4 regions of the Aeromonas salmonicida genome follow, and region 3 is predicted to be linked to each of the others. Evidence: predicted binding sites of a transcription regulator. Region 3 holds the regulator's gene; each other region holds the start of a gene.
The links. Region 3 encodes sigma-54, which starts transcription at its own class of promoters, with help from an activator protein. Its sites were predicted from a motif close to TGGCACNGTTTTNGCTT; they were not measured.
Positions count from the first base shown of each region.

Region 1: the regulator sigma-54 is predicted to act here: its motif matches at 3,063-3,079, upstream of fliE (flagellar hook-basal body complex protein FliE).
Region 2: the regulator sigma-54 is predicted to act here: its motif matches at 3,077-3,093, upstream of flgA (flagellar basal body P-ring formation chaperone FlgA).
Region 4: the regulator sigma-54 is predicted to act here: its motif matches at 1,813-1,829, upstream of flhA (flagellar biosynthesis protein FlhA).

Region 1 covers NZ_CP110645.1:1,494,909-1,499,879, forward strand. Annotated here, with positions in the region: gene befA (beta cell expansion factor BefA) at 1-142, shown strand, start outside; gene ONZ54_RS07275 (amidohydrolase) at 235-1,986, opposite strand; gene ONZ54_RS07280 (AraC family transcriptional regulator) at 2,053-2,961, opposite strand; gene fliE (flagellar hook-basal body complex protein FliE) at 3,119-3,436, shown strand; gene fliF (flagellar basal-body MS-ring/collar protein FliF) at 3,483-4,971, shown strand, end outside.
Region 2 covers NZ_CP110645.1:1,642,949-1,647,919, forward strand. Annotated here, with positions in the region: gene ONZ54_RS07995 (peptide ABC transporter substrate-binding protein) at 1-864, shown strand, start outside; gene yfcE (phosphodiesterase) at 876-1,418, shown strand; gene ONZ54_RS08005 (flagella synthesis protein FlgN) at 1,462-1,878, opposite strand; gene flgM (flagellar biosynthesis anti-sigma factor FlgM) at 1,875-2,195, opposite strand; gene flgA (flagellar basal body P-ring formation chaperone FlgA) at 2,286-2,891, opposite strand; gene ONZ54_RS08020 (chemotaxis protein CheV) at 3,114-4,025, shown strand; gene ONZ54_RS08025 (CheR family methyltransferase) at 4,044-4,868, shown strand; gene flgB (flagellar basal body rod protein FlgB) at 4,932-4,971, shown strand, end outside.
Region 3 covers NZ_CP110645.1:363,368-368,338, reverse strand. Annotated here, with positions in the region: gene rapZ (RNase adapter RapZ) at 1-320, opposite strand, end outside; gene ptsN (PTS IIA-like nitrogen regulatory protein PtsN) at 363-809, opposite strand; gene hpf (ribosome hibernation promoting factor) at 812-1,099, opposite strand; gene ONZ54_RS01810 (RNA polymerase factor sigma-54) at 1,121-2,560, opposite strand; gene lptB (LPS export ABC transporter ATP-binding protein) at 2,626-3,351, opposite strand; gene lptA (lipopolysaccharide transport periplasmic protein LptA) at 3,355-3,882, opposite strand; gene lptC (LPS export ABC transporter periplasmic protein LptC) at 3,869-4,429, opposite strand; gene kdsC (3-deoxy-manno-octulosonate-8-phosphatase KdsC) at 4,426-4,971, opposite strand, start outside.
Region 4 covers NZ_CP110645.1:1,509,837-1,514,807, forward strand. Annotated here, with positions in the region: gene fliR (flagellar biosynthetic protein FliR) at 1-541, shown strand, start outside; gene flhB (flagellar biosynthesis protein FlhB) at 628-1,758, shown strand; gene flhA (flagellar biosynthesis protein FlhA) at 1,866-3,968, shown strand; gene flhF (flagellar biosynthesis protein FlhF) at 3,985-4,971, shown strand, end outside.

The DNA of each region.
Region 1 (4,971 bases), 1.1 Mb from region 3:
CAAGGAGAGCGCCGGGCTCACCGCCAAGTACAATGGCGGCATGGCCATCTACCAGATCGGCGAGACGGGGCTGCTGCTCGATGCCAGCATCTCGGGATCCAAGTACTGGGTGGACAAGGATCTGACTGAAAAAAGCCGATAATCGAGTCGTTATCAGCTGGTCACAGCAGGTAATGATTTTGCCATGACCTATTCATGAAGGCCCGCATAGTGGGCCTTTTTCCTCTCTCTGGATTAGAGGGCCTGATAGACCCGTTTGCCTTTGAACATGGTCCACAGCACCTTGGTATCCTTGATCTGCTCGCTCGCAACCTGCTCCAGATTGCGATCCAGCAATACCAGATCAGCACTCTTGCCTACGCTGATCGATCCTGTCTGTTTCTCCTGTCCAATCACCTTGGCGGCGTTGAGCGTGTAAGCCTGCAAGATAGCCTGGCGGTTGATCTGCTCGCTGGCGGGGGGCAGCAAGCCAAGTTCGCCCTGGCGGGTGATCGCGGTATATATCGCAAGGAAGGGGTTGGGGCTGGATACTGGCCAGTCACTGGCACCGGCGAGAATGGCGCCGCTTTGCAGCAGGCTGCCTGCCGGATAGAGACGGGCCAGCAGGGCTGGGGGCACTTTCCCCTCCAGCAGCATGGTGGTCGCCACGTTTTTCCCGGCCCATAGCAGTTGCATTGAGGCAGCCACATTGAGTGGTTTGAAACGGGCAATGCTGGCCGGGCTCACCACTTCCAGATGGGTGATGCTGTGCAGCAGGCGGCGATCTTCATTGTGGGCCCGTGCATAGGCGATGGCATCGAGGGATTCACGGACGGCCCGATCGCCGATGGCGTGGAAATGAGTGATCAGTTGATGGGCGTCAGCCGTGCGGATCAGCTCGTTGAAGCGCTGCTTGTCCAGATCGTCTTTGCCGCTGTAACCGGGGCGGTTGAGATAGGGCTCGCTCAACTTGGCGGTCTGGGATGGAAACTCGATGACTCCATCTTGCAGGATCTTGATCCCCACCAGTTTGACATCCGGGGCATCTTGGAACTGCCGCTGGAGCGCCAGGACGTCATCAATGATGGCGGGCGATGCGTGGATCCCCACCAGTGCCAGGGTGGATACATGCCCGGTCAGCTTGCCTTCCCGCGATAGCATGCTGTAAGCCGGGAGCAGGCCGGTGTCACGGCGATCCGGCTCGGCGTTGAAGACAGGCGCGAGGGGGCGAATATTGCTGATAGGGTCCATCCAGGCGGTAATGCCAACCTGATTGAGCTGCTTGGCTGCGGTCATGATGGCATTGGCAATCGTCTCGTCGCTGACGGGTGGCAGGGCTTTGAGGATGGCATCCCAGCCTCCTTCCGAGGCAAAACCATTCAGCTTGCCGGATGGGGTGAGGCCAAAATTGCCTTTCAATGGGGCATAACGACCGGCAAGGGCCTCTCCATCAATGCCTGCCTTGCGCAGCATGGCCTGATTGGCCCAGCCGGTGTGGGCATCCGATCCGGCCAGCACCACGGGGACCTGCCGGTACTGCGGGCCATTGAACACCTGATCGAGCAGGGGTAACTGATGCCAGTAATCGAGCGAGACATTGCTGTATAGCTGCACGTCACCGAGTGTCAGACGGGGGTCATCCTGGCTGCTGGTCAGAAATTGTTGCAGTTGCTTAACCTGACTCATGGCATCGGGAAAGTTAACCGTCATGGCCTGAAATCCGGCAAAGGCCGCATGCACATGACTGTCGATGAGTCCCGGCATCAGATACTTTCCTTTCAGATCAATCTGGTTGGCATGGCTGCCGAGCCGGGCACTGACCTCCTGGTAACTGCCGACCGCCACGATCTTTTTACCTTCAATACCGACTGCCTCCGGGTGAGGGTTCGCCGGATCGCCGCTGTAGATGGTGCCGCCAAAGATCAGGGTCTGGCTCTGTGACTGGGCATTGGCTGCCATCGGAAGGCTCACCAGCAGGCTGGCAAGAAACAGCGTTTTGACATTCATGGGCATGACTCCGTCGCTTCGGCGCCCGAAGGCACCGAAGAGGGTGAATGGAAATGGGGTATCGGCTTATGGGTTGATAAGCGGGATACAGATATCAAACACGTAATGATCCCGGTCGGGGTCAGTGCCCGCGTGGTATTGCTCGTAACACGGACGGTCGTCGCAGCTCAGCCCTTTGCTCACCAGCCAGCCAAACGCCATCTCCCAAGTGGTGACCAGTTGATCTCCGCGAGCGATAAACTGGCATACCGCATAGGGGCCAGCGGCGATGGTCTGGGTGGTTAACTGGCGCCCTGCGTGGATTCCGGAATCCAGCTCAATGCAGACGTCAGTACGGCAGCGCGTCTCATCGGTGATGTCAGGAATATCCCAATAGAGACTCAAGGTGCCTGCCGGTGTCATCGCCTCGTCTGACGCGAACAGTGCGAGTAAATCCCGATGGGCTTGCTCGCAGGTCTCTTTGCCATAGGGCCCCATACGGCGCATATATGCAACGCGCCGGGCGGGCATCTGCTTGATGCTCGTCCCCTGCAACAGACCCTGGTGTTCAGTGACCGGGTGCATGACCAGGCCATCATAGGTTTCAAAGGGAAGGGGATCGTTTCCAATCTTGCTTTTCCAGTTTCCCCCTTGTTGCTGGCGGTATTCCGAGGGGCTCATGGCGAAGTGCAGACGAAAGGCTTTGGCAAAATTCTGGGAGCTGGAGAACCCGGCTGCGATCGCAAGGGTGGTGATATCGCTCTGTGGTGCGGCCAGCAAGCGACGGGCCGCACGTTCCATGCGCAGGCGCCGGGTAAAGCCGGCGATAGTCTCTCCGACCATCGTCTTGAAAATGCGGTGAAAGTGAAAGGTGGAGATGGCGGCCGCCGTCGCGACCTCATCCAGACTGGGATTGTCATCCAGATGCTGGCTTATGTAGTCCATCGCCTTGAACACAGGTTTGCGATAATCCAGAGATGACTCCTTGCCAACCATTAAAAGTGGGCGTCAACACCGGATTTAATCAGAGCCATCAGTCCTTGTCGAATCCGCCAGCTCTGGTCTGGCCACGCATCCTCACGCCACTCCTAACGCATTGGCACTCTAATTGCTTATTGGATGCCAGCGTCAATGATTTGTCTGGGGATGAGATATGGAAATTAGTGCAAGCAGCCTGATGCAAGAGATGCAGGCTCTCAAGGTTGAAGCTGGCGCCACGCCGCTGACTCAGCCCGGTCGTCAGGTCACCTCTGACTTTGGTCAGTTGCTGCAGCAGGCGCTCGGCAACGTCAACGAACTGCAAGGCGCCGCCAATGATCTGCGCACCCGTTTCGATATGGGCGACAAGTCAGTCGATCTGTCCGATGTGATGATCGCCGGCCAGAAATCCTCTATCGCCTTCGAGGCAACGGTGCAGGTGCGCAACAAGATGGTCGATGCCTACAAGACCATCATGAACATGCCGGTATAAGAGATTACTGAATATCATGCACATGTCAGCAATAAGGACATAAATCGTGGCTACTGACCAAAATGGCGAACTGCTGATCAACGAGGAGAGCTCCGCTGCCCTCGATGAGAACGAGCAAAAGAGTTCAGCTCTCGGCTTCCTGTCCAACACGGATGTGCTGCGGCAAATTACCCTGATCCTGGGGCTGGCCATCTGTCTGGCGATCGCCGTTTTCATCCTGTTGTGGGGCAAGGAGCCGGACATGCGTCCCCTTGGCACCTACAGCACCCAGGAGCTGGTCAAGACCCTGGACTACCTTGACGCCCAGAAGATCCCCTATGAGGTGGATGGCAAGAGCGTGCTGGTCAGCGCCGAAAAATATGCCGATATCCGCCTGCGCCTGACCCGCGCCGGCCTTGCCACCAATACCGATGCCAGCAACGATGGCGAGTCCATCCTGCTCAAGGATTCCAGCTTTGGCGTCAGCCAGCGCATGGAGACGGAGCGCCTCAAGTTAAGCCGCGAGCGCCAGCTGGCGAGCGCCATCGAGCAGTTCCAGAACGTGGCCAAGGCCCAGGTGCTGCTGGCCATTCCGAAAGACAACGTGTTCGCCCGCAACGAGCGCAAACCCAGTGCGACCGTGGTGCTGAGCCTCAAGGGCAATGCTCTTGGTCAGGGGGAAGTGGATTCCATCGTCGACATGGTCGCCTCCGCCGTACATGGCCTGGAGCCGACCCGTGTCACTGTGACCGATCAGAACGGTCGCCTGCTCAATTCCGGTTCGCAAGATCCTGTCTCTGCCCAGACCCGCAAGGAGTTTGCGATGCAGCAGAAGCAGGAAGTGGAATACAAACAAAAAATTGACGCCATCCTGATACCCGTACTGGGCGCCGACAATTATACGGCGGAGGTTGACCTCTCTCTTGACTTCTCCCAGCAGGAGCAGACCCGCAAGACCTATAACCCGGACCTGCCTGCCGTGCGTTCCGAGATGACGCTGGAAGAGAACAGTGCCAGTGGCAGCAACGGCGGTGTGCCGGGTGCTCTCACCAATCAGCCACCCGCAGCCTCGAATATTCCCGAGGAAGCCGCAGGCGGGGATGGCGGAGCCGCCTCTTCCTCTGGTCGTTCCCGCAAGGAAGCAACCCGCAACTTCGAACTGGATACCACCGTCAGCCATATTCGCCGCCAGATGGGGGGCATTCGCCGCATGACAGTCTCGGTAGCCGTGGATTACAAGTCCATCGCCGGTGCCGATGGCGCCGTCACCCGTGAGGCCCGTTCCCAGGCCGAACTCGATACCCTGCGTCGCCTATTGAGCGGCGGGCTTGGCTTTGATGTGACCCGCGGTGATACTCTGGAAGTGGTCGCCATTCCGTTCAACCGGCCCGAGCTTGAAAATGTGGCCGACGCGCCCATCTACGAGCAACCCTGGTTCTGGCGTGCGGTGCGCATCGCGGCCTCAGTGCTGGTCATCATAGTGTTGATCGTCACAGTGGTACGCCCCATGCTCAAGCGTCTGCTTTACCCGGATGCACGACCGGAAGGGGATCTGG
Region 2 (4,971 bases), 1.3 Mb from region 3:
TCCCAGCATGCTGAACGGCTGCGCTATGAGGCAGGGGAGATCCAGCTCACCAACAAGGTGGCACTGGAGTATTACCAGAAGACCAAAGAGGCGACCCCCGAGCGGATCTGGGGTCTGCCCCTGCTTGGCACCTATCTCTATACCTTCAATCTGCGCCGTCCCGAGCTGCAGGATGTACGGGTGCGCCAGGCACTGGCCATGACCATAGACCGTCACGTGCTGACCGAACAGGTCAGCGGTCAGGGGGAGCGGCCTGCCTGGTCTCTGCTGCCTGGCATGCCAGGCTATGAGGCACTTGGTTCACCGCTGGCTCTGCAGGATCAGCCGACACGGCTGGCCAAGGCTGCCGCCTTGATGGCGCAGGCAGGTTACAACAGTGCCCGTCCCTTCAAGCTGACGTTGACCTACAACACGTCGGAGAGCCACAAGAAGCTGGCGCTGGCGGTGGCCGCCATGTGGAAACCGCTGGGGGTGGAGGTGTCGCTCAACAACATGGAGTGGAGCGCCTATCAGGTGGCAAAAGACAGTGGTGATTTCATGCTGGTCCGCTCCTTCCTGTTTGGAGATTATGTGGAGCCCTCATCCATGCTCAACAGCTTCCGCTGTCAGGATCCCCAGAACGAGAGCGGCTATTGCAATCCGGCCTTTGATGGCTTGCTGCAGCAGGCATCGGACACCCTGGATGGTAGTACCCGGACCGGACTCTATCGCCAGGCCGAGCAGCTGCTGATGGACGAAATGCCCGCCATTCCCGTGTATCACTACAATCAGATGCGGCTGGTGGACCCCACACTGCGAGGGTTGCCGAGCCAGAACCTCAAGGGGGCTATCGCCACCAAGGATCTCTATTTCAGCAAGCAGTAAGGGAGTTCGCGATGAAGATTGCCATCATTTCAGACCTGCACGGCAGCCTGAGCGCACTGGAACAGGTGCTGGCCCAGCTTGCTCCCTGGCAGCCCGATCACTATCTGCTGCTCGGCGATCTGCTCAACCATGGCCCTCGCAATCCGGTGCCGCCGGGTTATGCCCCCGCCGCCGTGGCGGAGCGGCTCAATCAGCTGGCGCCGCACATCATGGCGGTGCGTGGCAACTGCGATTCGGAAGTGGATCAGATGTTGCTGAACTTCCCCATGACAGCACCTTATAACCAGTTGCTGGTGGATGGACGGCGCTGGTTTGTCAGTCATGGTCATCTCTATCGCCCGGATGCGGTACCGCTGCCCCCCGGCAGCCTGTTTATCAGCGGCCACACCCATCTATCCGTGCTGCAGCGAGATGGGGAGCTGGTGCTGATGAATCCGGGGTCCATCTGTTTTCCACGGGGAGATCTGGCGGCAACCTATGGCCGGTATGAGACGGGCGTGTTGAGCATCCATGCCTGTGCGGACAGCGAAGAACTGTTGAGGCTGGTGTTATAGGTTGGCGACGGGCAGAGCTTGCGCGAGGGGAAGCGGAAAGGGATCAGGCCTTGATGCCGAATGAGCGTGTGCCGGAGCGGGTGTTGCCCTTGGCGTCATAAGTCAGGGAGTTGCGATCCCGCAACTGGCTCAAAAAGCTTGCCAGGCGGCGGTTGGAGACGATGCTGAGCTCGAGCAGGCGACCATTCAGATCGTTTTGTTCCTGGCAGGCATCGAGTTTTTCACGCAGGGCATTCATCTGCTCTGGAAAGGCAGACAGCTGCTGTTGCAGCTCGGGCAGCCGCGCAAGGGTCTGGTCCAGCACTTCAATATCGGCAAGCAGTTTCTGCTTGCGCTCTGCCAGCTCGGGCAGCGCCAGTGCCTGGTGCTGCTTGAGCAGATTGAATTCCTCCTCCAGCAAACCTTGCATCCGGGAGAGGTATTCGTCTTGGGTGTGCAGCAGCGAAGGTAAATCCATCATCCGAGCAGCTTGTCCAGAGTGGATTCAAAGCTGAACATCTTTTTGGCTACCGCCTCGCTGTTGACCTGGTATTCACCATTGGCCACGGCTTTCTTCAGACTCTCGACACGGCTTTCATTGCCGGTGGAGGCTGAGTTGAGGTTTTTCTGCATCTGTTGCAATTGCTGCGCCTCATTGGTCAAGGAGACGGAGTCTGTCTTGACAGTCGCCGCACGGTTGTCGGGAGACGAGGTCGCTTGTTTGGTGTTGGCACCCTGGCTGTTACCGGTGTTTTGCAACCGATTATTCGCCAAGTTGTTGATATTGTTAATAGCCATAGTGTTTACCTTCGTCTGCTTTGCTGTTCGCTTACCTGTTTATCGGTGACCGTCGTCAGAACTTTAGAAAAAAATAACCAGAAAAACATATCAGAAGGGGACCACGACAGAGCCGACTGCGCTGACTTTCCCTTGCACTGTTTTTCCTGAACGAATATTGACGAGGCTGATCATGTCTCCGAAGCTGCCATCTTGCAAGGCTCGGGCCATGGTTTTGATTTGCATGCTGCTGTTTTCTGCACTGAGTGTGACCTGATCGCCTTTGCAAACCACGCAGACTTGGCTGAGCCGTATGGGCTGACCCGGCTTGAGTTCCCGTTTGCTGCGTACTCCTATCAGTGGGGCCTGATCGCTCAGATAATCACCGCGGATCTGGGTCTGGTCCTGATAGGCCAGCGTCAAGACACTCTCACTGAGTATGTCGCCCTTGGCTACCGGGGTAGCCACGGTCACATAGGGTTTCTGGATGCTGACGCGCACCGGCAAATAGAGGTCCCAAGGTTTTTCTTCCTCACATTTGAGGTAGACGGTGGTGTTACGACGCACCTCCATCCTGGCGGGAAGGCTGATGGTAAGATGCTGCTCGCAGCGGCTCAAAGGTAGCCTGTCATCAATGGAGGCAGCTTGCACATGAGCCTGGGCATCGAGTGGAATATCGAGCTGGCCGAGCACAAACTCTTGCGCCATTTCTTGCAGATAACTGGTCACCTCGGATGCCGTGGCGTGAGATATGCCGCAAAACAGCAGTAAGATGAGGAAAAGTCTACTAATCATTTTCTCTCGCAGGCCGATAAGTTGTTCACGCATATCACCATATTTAACTATGCTTGCTTCAGAATTCGTTTGTAGTGACATCGATAGTCTGACGCAAGCCAATACGCATGCATGATTAATGCCAAGCGTTTTTAGGGAGTGTTTATGGCCAGTATTATGGACTCGGTCAACCAACGTACCCAGCTGGTGGGACAAAACCGGTTGGAGCTGCTGTTGTTTCGTCTCAATGGACGTCAAAGATTTGGCATCAACGTATTTAAAGTGCGTGAAGTGCTGCAATGCCCTCCCTTGACCGTCATGCCCAAGCTCAACTCCTGTATTCGTGGCGTTGCGCACATCCGTGGCCAGACCATTTCGGTGATTGATCTCAGCATGGCGGTGGGCAAACGTCCCATCGAGGACCTGAGCAAGTGTTTCATTATTATTTCCGAGTACAACCGTTCAGTTCAGGGCTTCTTGGTGCATTCGGTTGAACGCATCATCAACATGAACTGGGAATCCATTCTGCCGCCACCCAAAGGGGCAGGGCGCATCAACTACATGACTGCAGTCACAGAGGTAGACGGCGAGCTGGTGGAGATTCTGGATGTTGAACGTATCCTCAACGAAATCTCCCCGGTGTCGACCGAAGTAAGTGCCGAGTTGGTGGATGCCAGTGTTGAGCACAATACCCATGGTCGTCCCGTACTGGTAGCAGATGACTCTTCTGTTGCTCGCAAGCAGGTGCAGCGAGCCCTCGAGGCGATTGGCGTGCAATGTGTGCTGGCAAAGGATGGGCGTGAGGCACTCAACATGTTGCTGGAGATGGCCAAGAATGGCCCCATCAAGGATCAGATTGCCTTGGTGATCTCGGACATCGAGATGCCGGAAATGGACGGTTATACTTTTACCGCCGAGATCCGTAACAATCCCAATCTCAAGGACTTACATGTTATTCTGCACACATCCCTCAGTGGGGTGTTCAATCAGGCCATGGTGCAGAAAGTCGGTGCGAACAATTTCATCGCCAAATTCCAACCGGATGAGTTGGCCAAAGCCGTACAAGGCGCACTCTAATCAAGAAGAACAAACTGCATGAAGACACTTTCGGACGACTTATACAAACAATTCAGCAACTTTCTGGCAGTACAGAGCGGAATCGTGCTGGGTGACAACAAACAGTATCTGGTCAAGAGTCGGCTTTCACCCTTGATGACTCAGTTTGGTATTGAGAGTCTGTCTGATCTGGTTACTCGAGCGATGAGTGTGCGTGAGCGTGACCTGAAAATGGCAGTGGTTGATGCCATGACTACCAACGAGACCCTCTGGTTTCGCGATACTTACCCCTTTCAACTACTCACTGACAAGCTTTTTCCCGAACTGGGCAAGAGTGGCCGTCCGATCAAGATCTGGTCGGCTGCCTCCTCGTCCGGGCAGGAGCCCTATTCCATCGCCATGACGGCGCTGGAACAGCAGGTCAAGAAGCCGGGTACCTTGCCCGGTGGCGTGCAGATTGTGGGCACCGATATTTCCAGCACCATGCTCAATCAGTGCAAGGAAGGGGTGTACGACAGCCTGGCGCTGGCTCGTGGTTTGTCACCTGAGCGCAAAAAATTGTTCTTCGAACCTTATGGTGACAACAAGATGCGGGTGGTGGAACGTGTCAGAAAATTGACCACGTTCCGGCCACTGAACCTGCTGGAGAGCTACAGCCTGCTCGGTAAGTTTGACATCATCTTCTGCCGCAACGTGCTCATCTACTTTGCGCCGGAAGTGAAGTCGAAGATCCTCAATCAGTTCGCAGCCAGCCTCAACCCTGGTGGTTATCTGATGCTGGGGGCCTCAGAGTCACTGGCTGGTCTGACCGATCGGTTCGAAATGGTCCGTTGCAATCCTGGCATCGTCTACAAAGTCAAATAACCCCGCTTAAAATCCCTCTTTGGCACACCTCTTGCTAATAATTTATCAAGCAGGAGGTGTGCTATGGCAATTTCATTCGACAAGGCATTCGGGATTCACCAAT
Region 3 (4,971 bases):
AAGGGGTGCAGCCGGCGGCTCTCACCGTAGCGTTTGAGCAGGGTGGAGTTCTCCGCATCGAAGAAGAAACTGGAAAATTCCACCCGACCCTCATTGCGAACCTGGGCCAGCAGGGTCTCCAGCTTGTCTGCGCTCACCGGCAGGTTGCGCACGTCGATACTGACCGCCAGCTTGTCATACTGGCTCTCGACCGACACGATCAACTGGGGCAGCAGGTTGACCGGCAGGTTATCCACACAGTAATAACCCAGATCCTCCAGCACGCGCAGGGCAACTGTCTTGCCCGAGCCGGAGCGCCCACTTACCACTATTAATTGCATCTTGTTGCCTCACCGCTTGGGGTCATCACGAGGGCCCGAATATCAGGCCGACGTCATGATCTGATAGAGATCTTCATCGCTGCTTGCCTGGCGCAACTGGCGGCAAACCGCCTTGTCGCCGAGTTTGGATGCCATCAGGGAAAGGGTCTTGAGGTGCTGTTTGCACTCGCTTTCCGGCACCAGCAGGGCAAAGAGCAGGTCAACCGGTTGATTGTCGATGGAGTCGAAGGGGATAGGCTCTGCGAAGGTCATCAGGATGGCGGTCGGCGGAAACTCGTCACCGATCCGGCCGTGGGGAATGGCAATACCGGCACCGATCCCGGTACTGCCCATTTTTTCTCGTGCCAGCAAACACTCGAACAGTGTCTGGCGAGAGGTCCCCAAGCGCTCAGCAGCTAATTCACTGATGATCTCGAGGGCGCGTTTCTTGCTGGTACAAGGGACCGCACTTTTGGTGCAGTCCCGACTCAGTATGTGTTCAAGTTGCATAGTTATTTTTGATTTAACTTATCTTTGTGCTTGATGATCTGCCGATCCAGCTTGTCCAGCAGGGTATCAATCGCAGCATACATATCAGCATGCTGTGAATTGGCGAACACCTCACCACCGCTGACATGCAGCTTGGCTTCGGCGATCTGGTTCAGTTTTTCTACGCTCAACACCACATGAACATTATTGATGTGGTCAAAGTGACGCTCGAGTTTGGCAAATTTGTTATTCACATAATCACGCAGAGCTTCGGTGATCTCGACATGGTGTCCGGTCAGGTTAATTTGCATAACGTCTTCCTTTTGTTTTGCCTAAACCAGGCGTTTGCGCTGATTGGATGGCGGGATCAACAAGGATTCACGGTACTTTGCGATCGTGCGTCTCGCCACCATAATACCCTGTTCGGCCAGCAAATCCGCGATCTTGCTATCACTTAGCGGCTTGGCGGGATTCTCCGCCGTCACCAGCTTCTTGATCAGCGCGCGAATTGCGGTCGATGAGCACTCTCCTCCTCCTTCTGTGTTCACATGACTGGAGAAAAAAAACTTCAGTTCGAAGATGCCGCGGGGGGTATGCATGTATTTCTGGGTCGTTACCCTGGAAATGGTCGACTCATGCATCTCCACCGCCTCGGCGATATCGTTGAGCACCATGGGCTTCATGGCTTCTTCACCATACTCGAAAAAGCCCTGTTGTTGCTCGACAATACAGGTCGCCACCTTGAGCAGGGTGTCGTTGCGACTCTCCAGACTCTTGATGAACCACTTGGCTTCTTGCAAGTGGGAGCGAATGAACTGGGTATCCTGGCTAGTACGCGCCTGACGGGCCATGGCGGCATAGGTCTCGTTGACCCGGATGCGCGGTGCAGAATCCGGGTTGAGTTCGACGACCCATTTGTTGCCCTTCTTGACGACGGTGACATCCGGGATCACGTACTGGGAGTCACTCTGTATGATGCCGTTACCCGGCCTGGGCTCCAGTTGCTGGATAAGGTCCAGCACCTCCTTGAGATCACTCTCCTTGAGCTTGGTCTTGCGGGCCAGGGTGCGGTAATCACGGTTGCCGAGCAGATCCATGTGCTCCTTGATCACCTCCCTGGCCTCATTGAGCCAGGGCAGTTCAGGAGCGTACTGGCCAAGCTGGATCAGCAGACACTCCTGCACCGAGCGCGCGGCGATGCCGACCGGATCGAAATGCTGCACCCGCTTGAGCACTGCCTCGACCTCGTCGAGTTCCACCTCGACATCCTCGCTGCTCACCGCCGCCTGTATATCTTCGAGAGAGACGGTCAGATAACCGGAGTCATCGATGGCATCTATGATGGCCAGCGCAATGGCGGCATCCAGATCGCTGAACGGGGTGAGGCGCATCTGCCACAGCAGATAGTCCTGCAGGTTCTCGGTGGTTTCCCCCTGATAGACGCTGTCCTCTCCATCGTGGATGGGGCCTGCGCTCTGGGCTGTGCCGGCTGAATAGACATCTTCCCAGGTGGTATCTACCGGCAGTTCGTCCGGCATCTGATCCTGGGCCATGGCATCGCTGGAGTCGAGCTGACTGTCGTCGACGGGCTCTTCCGGGCTGGTCTCCTGAACGTCATTCTCCTCTTGCTCAAGCAAAGGATTGTTATCGAGCGCTTGCTGAATTTCCTGCTGGAGTTCCAGGGTGGAGAGCTGGAGCAGACGAATCGCTTGTTGTAATTGCGGCGTCATGGTCAGGGACTGACCGAGACGCAACTGTAATGTCGGCTTCATCTACGTCGGGATATCCTTATGTTCAGCGAGGCAGTCGTCAAAGGAAATGAAGAGATGCCCCCTTACTATAGACTGAATTGATCGCCCAAATAGACGCGCTTGACCTGTTCATCGGCAAGGATCTCGGCCGGTGCACCTTCGGCGATCATCTTGCCGTGACTGACGATATAAGCCTTCTCACATACGTCCAGAGTCTCCCTGACGTTGTGGTCGGTGATCAAGACACCAAGGCCTCTATCTTTCAGATGCTGGATGATCTTCTTGATGTCTATCACAGAAATGGGGTCGACCCCGGCAAACGGCTCATCCAGCAGAATAAAGCGCGGCTCGGCCGCCAGCGCGCGGGCGATCTCGACCCGGCGTCGCTCCCCCCCTGACAGACTCTGACCCAGGTTGTCACGGATATGGGTGATGTTGAACTCTTCCAGCAGTTGTTCGACCTTGTCTTCACGCTCTTCGCGGCTCAGCCCCTTGCGGGTCTGCATGACCCCCATCAGGTTGTCGAACACGGACAGACGACGGAAGATGGAGGCCTCCTGCGGCAGATAGCCGATGCCGTTACGGGCACGGATATGCATGGGCTGCTGGCTGATGTCCTGATCGTCGATGGTGATGAGGCCGGCATCGCTCTGCACCAGCCCCACTATCATGTAGAAGGAGGTGGTCTTGCCGGCACCGTTCGGGCCGAGCAGGCCGACGATCTGGCCGGTACCCACCTCCAGACTCACGTCACTGACCACCATGCGACGCTTGTAACTTTTTTGCAGGCCGGCTGCTTTCAACACTGCCATGGTTTATTTTCCCTGCTTCTTCTGGTCGGCGGGCTTGTCGAAGTTCTCTACCTGATCAGGCAGGAACACCGTCTTGACCCGCTGGGTCGGCCCCTTGCTCTCGGCGATCATCTTCTGTTTGACGATGTCGTAGCGGATCAGGTCACCGTTGACCTGGCTGTCTTCCTGTTTGAGCTGACCGTTGCCGGTAATGGTCACCAGGCGATTCTTCAGCTCGTAGCGAATGCTGTTGCCGTGGGCGTTGACCGGTTTGCCGTTGTCCAGGATCTGGAAGAAGGTGGCAGGCTTGCCATAGGCCGTCATGACCTCGGCCCCTTTGTCGCCGGAACGGATCACCACCACCTTGTCAGCCTTAATCTTGATGGTGCCCTGAGTGATGATGACATCGTCACTGAAGGTGATGCGGTTGTCCTGCATCTCGGCCACCTGTCTGACCGCATCCACATAGACCTTTTCGGCAAAGTCGGACTCTTTGGCACTCACGGTGCCGCACAGCAGCAAAGCCGCGAGGGCCAGATTAGCGTTTTTCATTGAAATAGATGGCATGGCCCTGATCCAGTAATTCAAAATATTTGCGTTCCAGATGACCCTTCAGGCCAACGCCTTCGGTCTGGAATTCCTTACCCACTATGCTGACATGCTGATTGCTTCTCACATTCTGAGTCACCAGATCCAGCTCCAGATAGGGGGTATCCAGTGTGGAGATGAAGGAGGTGGGCAGCAGGCCATCCAGATGTACCTTGTCGCGCAGGATCACGTTGTCATCTGTATTGAGGACACCTGTGTCGGCCGTGACTTTCCACTCGGCCTCACCCTGCTTGTCAAACATGTAGACCACCGGCTTGTTGAAGGTAGCCTGCTCGATGATCTGGTAATACTCCGCATACTCGGACTCCAGCCGTTCTGTGCGTCGACCGTTGACATCAAAACGGGTGGTCACCAGGTTCCTGGCGGTGAAGTCCGGCTGGTAGTTTTCTGCCTTGGTGGTCGGCTCCGGCGTCAGGTCGACATCACCAATCTGCCAGGCGGCCAGCGCCACCAGAAACAGCAGGGCGAACAACAGCGTCTGTCTGCTCATACCGAGGCCTCTGGCTGATAATCGCCATGCCCTTGCGCCTGCAGTATGAGGTCACACACCTCACGCACAGCACCGACTCCGCCAGCCAGTCGAGTCACCATGTCGGCCCGGGCCAGTACCAGCGGATGAGCATCAGCCACGGCAATACCGAGCCCGCAGGCCTGCATCACCGGCAGATCTATGGTGTCATCCCCCATATAGGCGGCTTGTGACGCTTCCAGACCCAGCTTTGTCAGCAGCGCCTCGAAGTGGGGCAGCTTCTGATCCGCCCCCTGTACCAGATGCTGCACTCCCAGGCTCTTCATCCGATCGCTGACGATGCGGGAGTTGCGCCCGGTGATGATGGCTATTTCAATCCCGGCATTGAGCAGGGCCCGCATACCGGCGCCATCGCGGGTACAGAAGGTCTTCAGCTCTTCGCCGTCATTGCCCATATAGATGAGGCCGTTGGAGAGCACTCCATCCACATCGCACACCAGCAGGCGAATTTGCGCCGCCCTGTCGTATTGGCTGCGCGTCACCGGACCATAAAGGGTCGGTAC
Region 4 (4,971 bases), 1.1 Mb from region 3:
GATGACCCAGTTTCTGATGGAGAGTTTCGTGATGGCCGGCCAGGTCATCGCCATGCAGACCAGTCTGGGCTTTGCGACCCTGGTGGACCCCATGAATGGCCAGTCGGCCCCTGTGGTAGGCCAGTTCTACCTGATGCTGGCAACCCTGGTGTTTCTGGCGGTAGATGGTCACCTCATCATGCTGCGCATGGTCGTGCTGAGTTTCGAGACTTTGCCGGTCTCCGATGCCGGGCTCACCCTGCCTGCCATCCGCAGTCTGGTCGGTTTTCTGGGGATCATGTACCAGGCCTCTCTGGTGATGGCGCTGTCGGCCATTGTCGCGCTGTTGCTCATCAACTTTGCGTTCGGGGTCATGACCCGGGCAGCCCCCCAGCTCAATATCTTCAGTATCGGTTTTGCGGTCAGCATGATGTCCGGCCTCTTCATTCTCTGGCTCACCATAGGCGGTTTTCTCGGTCACTTCGATTCCATGTGGGAGCGGGTGCAGGAGACCAGCTGCGAGCTGATTAATGTCCAGTGCTTCGGTGATCAGAATGGTTGATTGCGCGTGGCTTGATACCGAACAGCTTCACTTCCTCTGGAGGCGAGTGCCGCTGAGCTGCGTCCGGTGTTGCGGAGGTCAGCAAGATGGCTGATACCGATCAGGAACGTACCGAACAACCCACGGGCAAACGACTGCAACAGGCCCGGGAAAAAGGGCAGATTGCACGCTCCAAGGAGCTGGGTACCGCCAGCGTCCTGCTGGCAGCTGTTTTCGGTCTGCTGATGGTCAAGGAGAGTCTGGCCGGCGCCATGGTCAAGATCCTCACCATTGGATTTACTCTGGACCGGGATCAGGCTTTTGATCCCAACGCCATGGGCGCCATGTTGCCGGCCTTGCTAAGGGAGCTTGTCTATCCGCTTGGCCTGCTGTTCATGCTGGTGGCCATAGCGGCTTTCGTCGGCAATACCCTGCTGGGGGGGATGAATTTCTCCTCCGAGGCCATGATGCCAAAGTGGAGCAAGCTGAGCCCGCTCAGCGGTATCAAGCGGATGTTCGGGGTGCAGTCCCTGATCGAACTGGTCAAGTCCATTGCCAAGGTGGTCTTCATCAGTTTGTTTGCCTGGTGGATGTTGTCGAGCCAGTTCAACCATCTGCTCAACCTCTCCATGGAGGGGTTCCCCGGGGGCATCATAGATGCGCTGGACCTGCTGCTGTGGATGCTGATCATCCTCTGTTGTGCTCTCATCCCCATAGTGGCCATAGATGTACCCTTCCAGACCTGGAACCACACCCGCCAGCTCAAGATGACCAAGCAGGAAGTGAAAGACGAATTCAAGGACAGCGAAGGTAAACCCGAGGTGAAGGGACGGATACGGCAGTTGCAGATGCAGATGGCGATGCGACGCATGATGGGAGATGTGCCAAAGGCAGACGTCATCATCACCAACCCGACCCACTACTCGGTGGCGCTCAAATACGACATTGCCAAGCCGGGTGCCGCGCCCAAGGTAGTTGCCAAGGGGACAGATGAGATCGCAATGAAGATCAGGGAGATAGCCAGGGAGTACGAGATCCCCATCATGCCGTCCCCGGCACTCACCCGAGCTATCTTTCACTCCACCGAGATTGGGCACGAGATCCCGGAAGGCCTGTTTGCCGCCGTGGCCCAGGTGTTGGCTTATATTTATCAGCTCAAAAAATTCCGTCGTGGCAGCGGCCGGCGCCCCAATCCGATCGCCAAGGATCTGCCCATTCCGCCCGAATTTCGAAAATGACAAACTTCTGACGCAGTCAAAATAAAATCATTTAAAATCAATGCATTGAATTGTTGGCTTGATGTTTGCTTTAATCGGATACCAGCAGTTTAAGATTGAGAAAAACGATGAAATTCCAGGCATCATTGGGCCGATTGAAAGAGCACAGGGGATTGCTGACCAAGGGGGTGGGGACACCGCTGCTGGTGCTTGCGTCTCTTGGTATGGTCGTGCTGCCCATCCCGCCGCTGATGCTGGATGTCCTCTTCTCCTTCAATATTGCGCTTTCCATCGTGGTCTTGCTGGTCGCCGTCTATACCCGTCGCCCCCTCGAATTTGCTGCCTTTCCAACTGTTTTGCTGCTCGCTACCTTGTTGCGTCTGGCGCTCAACGTGGCGTCAACCCGGGTGGTTTTGCTGGAAGGTCATAATGGCAGCGCTGCAGCCGGTCATGTGATCGAGGCGTTCGGCAACGTGGTGATCGGCGGCAACTATGCGGTCGGTATCATCGTCTTTACGATCCTGATGATCATCAACTTTGTGGTCATCACCAAGGGTGCTGGGCGGATTGCAGAGGTGAGCGCCCGTTTCACCCTGGATGCCATGCCCGGCAAACAGATGGCCATCGACGCGGATTTGAACGCTGGTCTCATCAACCAGGAAGATGCCAAAAAACGTCGTCAGGATGTGACCCAGGAAGCCGACTTCTACGGCTCCATGGACGGCGCCTCCAAATTTGTGAAAGGGGATGCTATCGCGGGCATCATGATCCTCTTTATCAACATCATCGGCGGTTTCATCATCGGCATGATGCAGCACCAGCTCACCTTTGGTGAAGCGGCTGAAATATATACCCTGCTTGCCATTGGTGACGGTCTGGTTGCCCAGATCCCCTCCCTGCTGCTCTCCATCGCCGCTGCCATCATAGTGACCCGGCAGAATACGGATCAGGACATGGGCACGGCGGTACTGGGCCAGTTGTTTGACAATCCCAAGGCACTGACCATCTCGGCCGGCATCCTGCTGATGATGGGGCTGGTTCCCGGCATGCCACATTTTGCTTTCCTGAGCCTGGGAGCCATCTCTGCCACCGGAGCCTGGTGGCTGCTGCGCCGTGAGAAACGTGCTGCGGCCAAGGCCGCCAAGGGCGAGCTGATGCCTGCTACTTCAGAGCAGCCTCATGAGCAGAAAGAGCTGAGCTGGGACGATGTGATGCCGGTGGATATTATCGGGCTGGAGGTGGGCTATCAGCTCATCCCTCTGGTGGATCGCAATCAGGGCGGGGAACTGCTCAGCCGGATCAAAGGGGTGCGCAAGAAACTTTCTCAGGAGCTCGGCTTTCTGGTACCTGCCGTACATATTCGGGACAATCTGGATCTGGCGCCCAATCAATACCGCATCACCTTGATGGGGGTCAGTACCGGCGAGGCCAATGTTTACCATGATAAAGAGATGGCCATCAACCCGGGCCAGGTGTTCGGCCAGATCCAGGGCATTGCCACCCGGGATCCCGCCTTCGGGCTGGAGGCGGTGTGGGTCGCCAAGGAGCAGGTCTCCCAGGCGCAGACCCTGGGTTATACAGTGGTTGATACCGCGACAGTAGTCGCTACCCACTTGAGCCAGATCCTCTCCAACCATGCTGCCTTGCTGCTGGGGCATGACGAGGTGCAGCAACTGCTCGACATGATAGGGAAGCACCAGAGCAAACTGGTGGAAGGATTGGTTCCCGAGGTCATCAGCATGGGTAACCTGGTGAAGGTATTGCAGAATTTGCTCAATGAAGGCGTGCCAATCCGTGATATGCGCACTATCCTGCAGACCCTGGTGGAATATGCCCCGCGCAGCCCGGACCCGGAAGTGCTCACGGCCGCCTGCCGTATCGCCCTGCGCCGCCTGATAGTGCAGGAGATTGCCGGCCCGGATCCCGAGTTACCGGTGATCACATTGTCGCCAGAATTGGAACGTATATTGCATCAATCCCTGCAGGCAGGGGGTGGTGATGGCGCTGGCATAGAGCCGGGCCTGGCGGAGCGGATGCAGCGCTCGCTAGTGGAAGCCACTCAACGACAAGAACTGGAAGGCCAACCGGCCGTGCTTCTGACATCAGGGATACTGCGCAATACCCTGGCGAAATTTGTCAAGAATGCCATTCCTGGATTACGCGTTCTGTCTTATCAGGAAGTGCCTGATGACAAGCAAATCCGCATCGTCAGTGCGGTAGGACAGAACTAGTTAGCGGAGATGACGGGTGAAGATTAAGCGGTTTTTTGCCAAGGATATGAGAACGGCGCTGGCTGAGGTCAAGGAGACTCTCGGGCCCGATGCCGTCATCATGTCCAACAAGAAAGTCACCGGAGGGGTGGAGATAGTCGCCGCTGTCGATTATCAATCCCAGGTTCCGGGACCCAAAGATGCGCCGGTTCGCCGTCAGTTGAACGATGAGAGCGTCAATATATCGTCTGCCGGACGGCAGATGACGCGCCCTGTGCCCACCCCGGCCAAGGAACAGAACGAACACTATGCCGATACCCTGGCCGCGCTGCTGGCACGCCAGCAGAAGCTGAATCCATCCAACCCGGCCGGTCTCAACGGTGGGGCCCCGATGGCAGCTGCCGGATCCGCGCCTCGCACCCTGGCCGAACAGGGCCAGTGGGGAGCTGCGCCCGAGCCCGCCAAGCCCAAAGCCAGAGTGGCGACTCCGGGTCGTGCTCCCCAGCCTGCGCCGCGAGAGCAGGAGATGGAAGGGATGCGCAAGGAGATGGCCAGCATTCGCAAGCTGCTTGAGCACCAGATCTCCGGACTGATGTGGCAGGAAGTGGAACGCCGTGAACCTATGCGGGCCCTGCTCATCAAGGAACTCAAGAAGATAGGCTTTGACGATGCGTTTGCCGATCAGCTGGCGGGCCTTATCCCTGAGGATATGTCCATCCATCAGGCCATGGCCCAGTTGGCCGAGGTGCTGACCGCCCAGCTCAAGATCAGCGAAGACGACATTTTACGACAGGGTGGGGCCGTTGCCCTGCTCGGACCGACCGGGGTGGGCAAAACCACCACCATCGCCAAATTGGCGGCTCGTTTTGCCATGAAGTATGGCGCCGAGCAGGTGGCGCTCATCACCACGGACAATTACCGGATTGGTGCCCATGAACAGTTGCAGACCTATGGTCGCATCATGGGGTGTCCGGTTCGGCAGGTCAGGGATGCAGAAGAGCTGGCCAATGCCCTCTATCAGTTC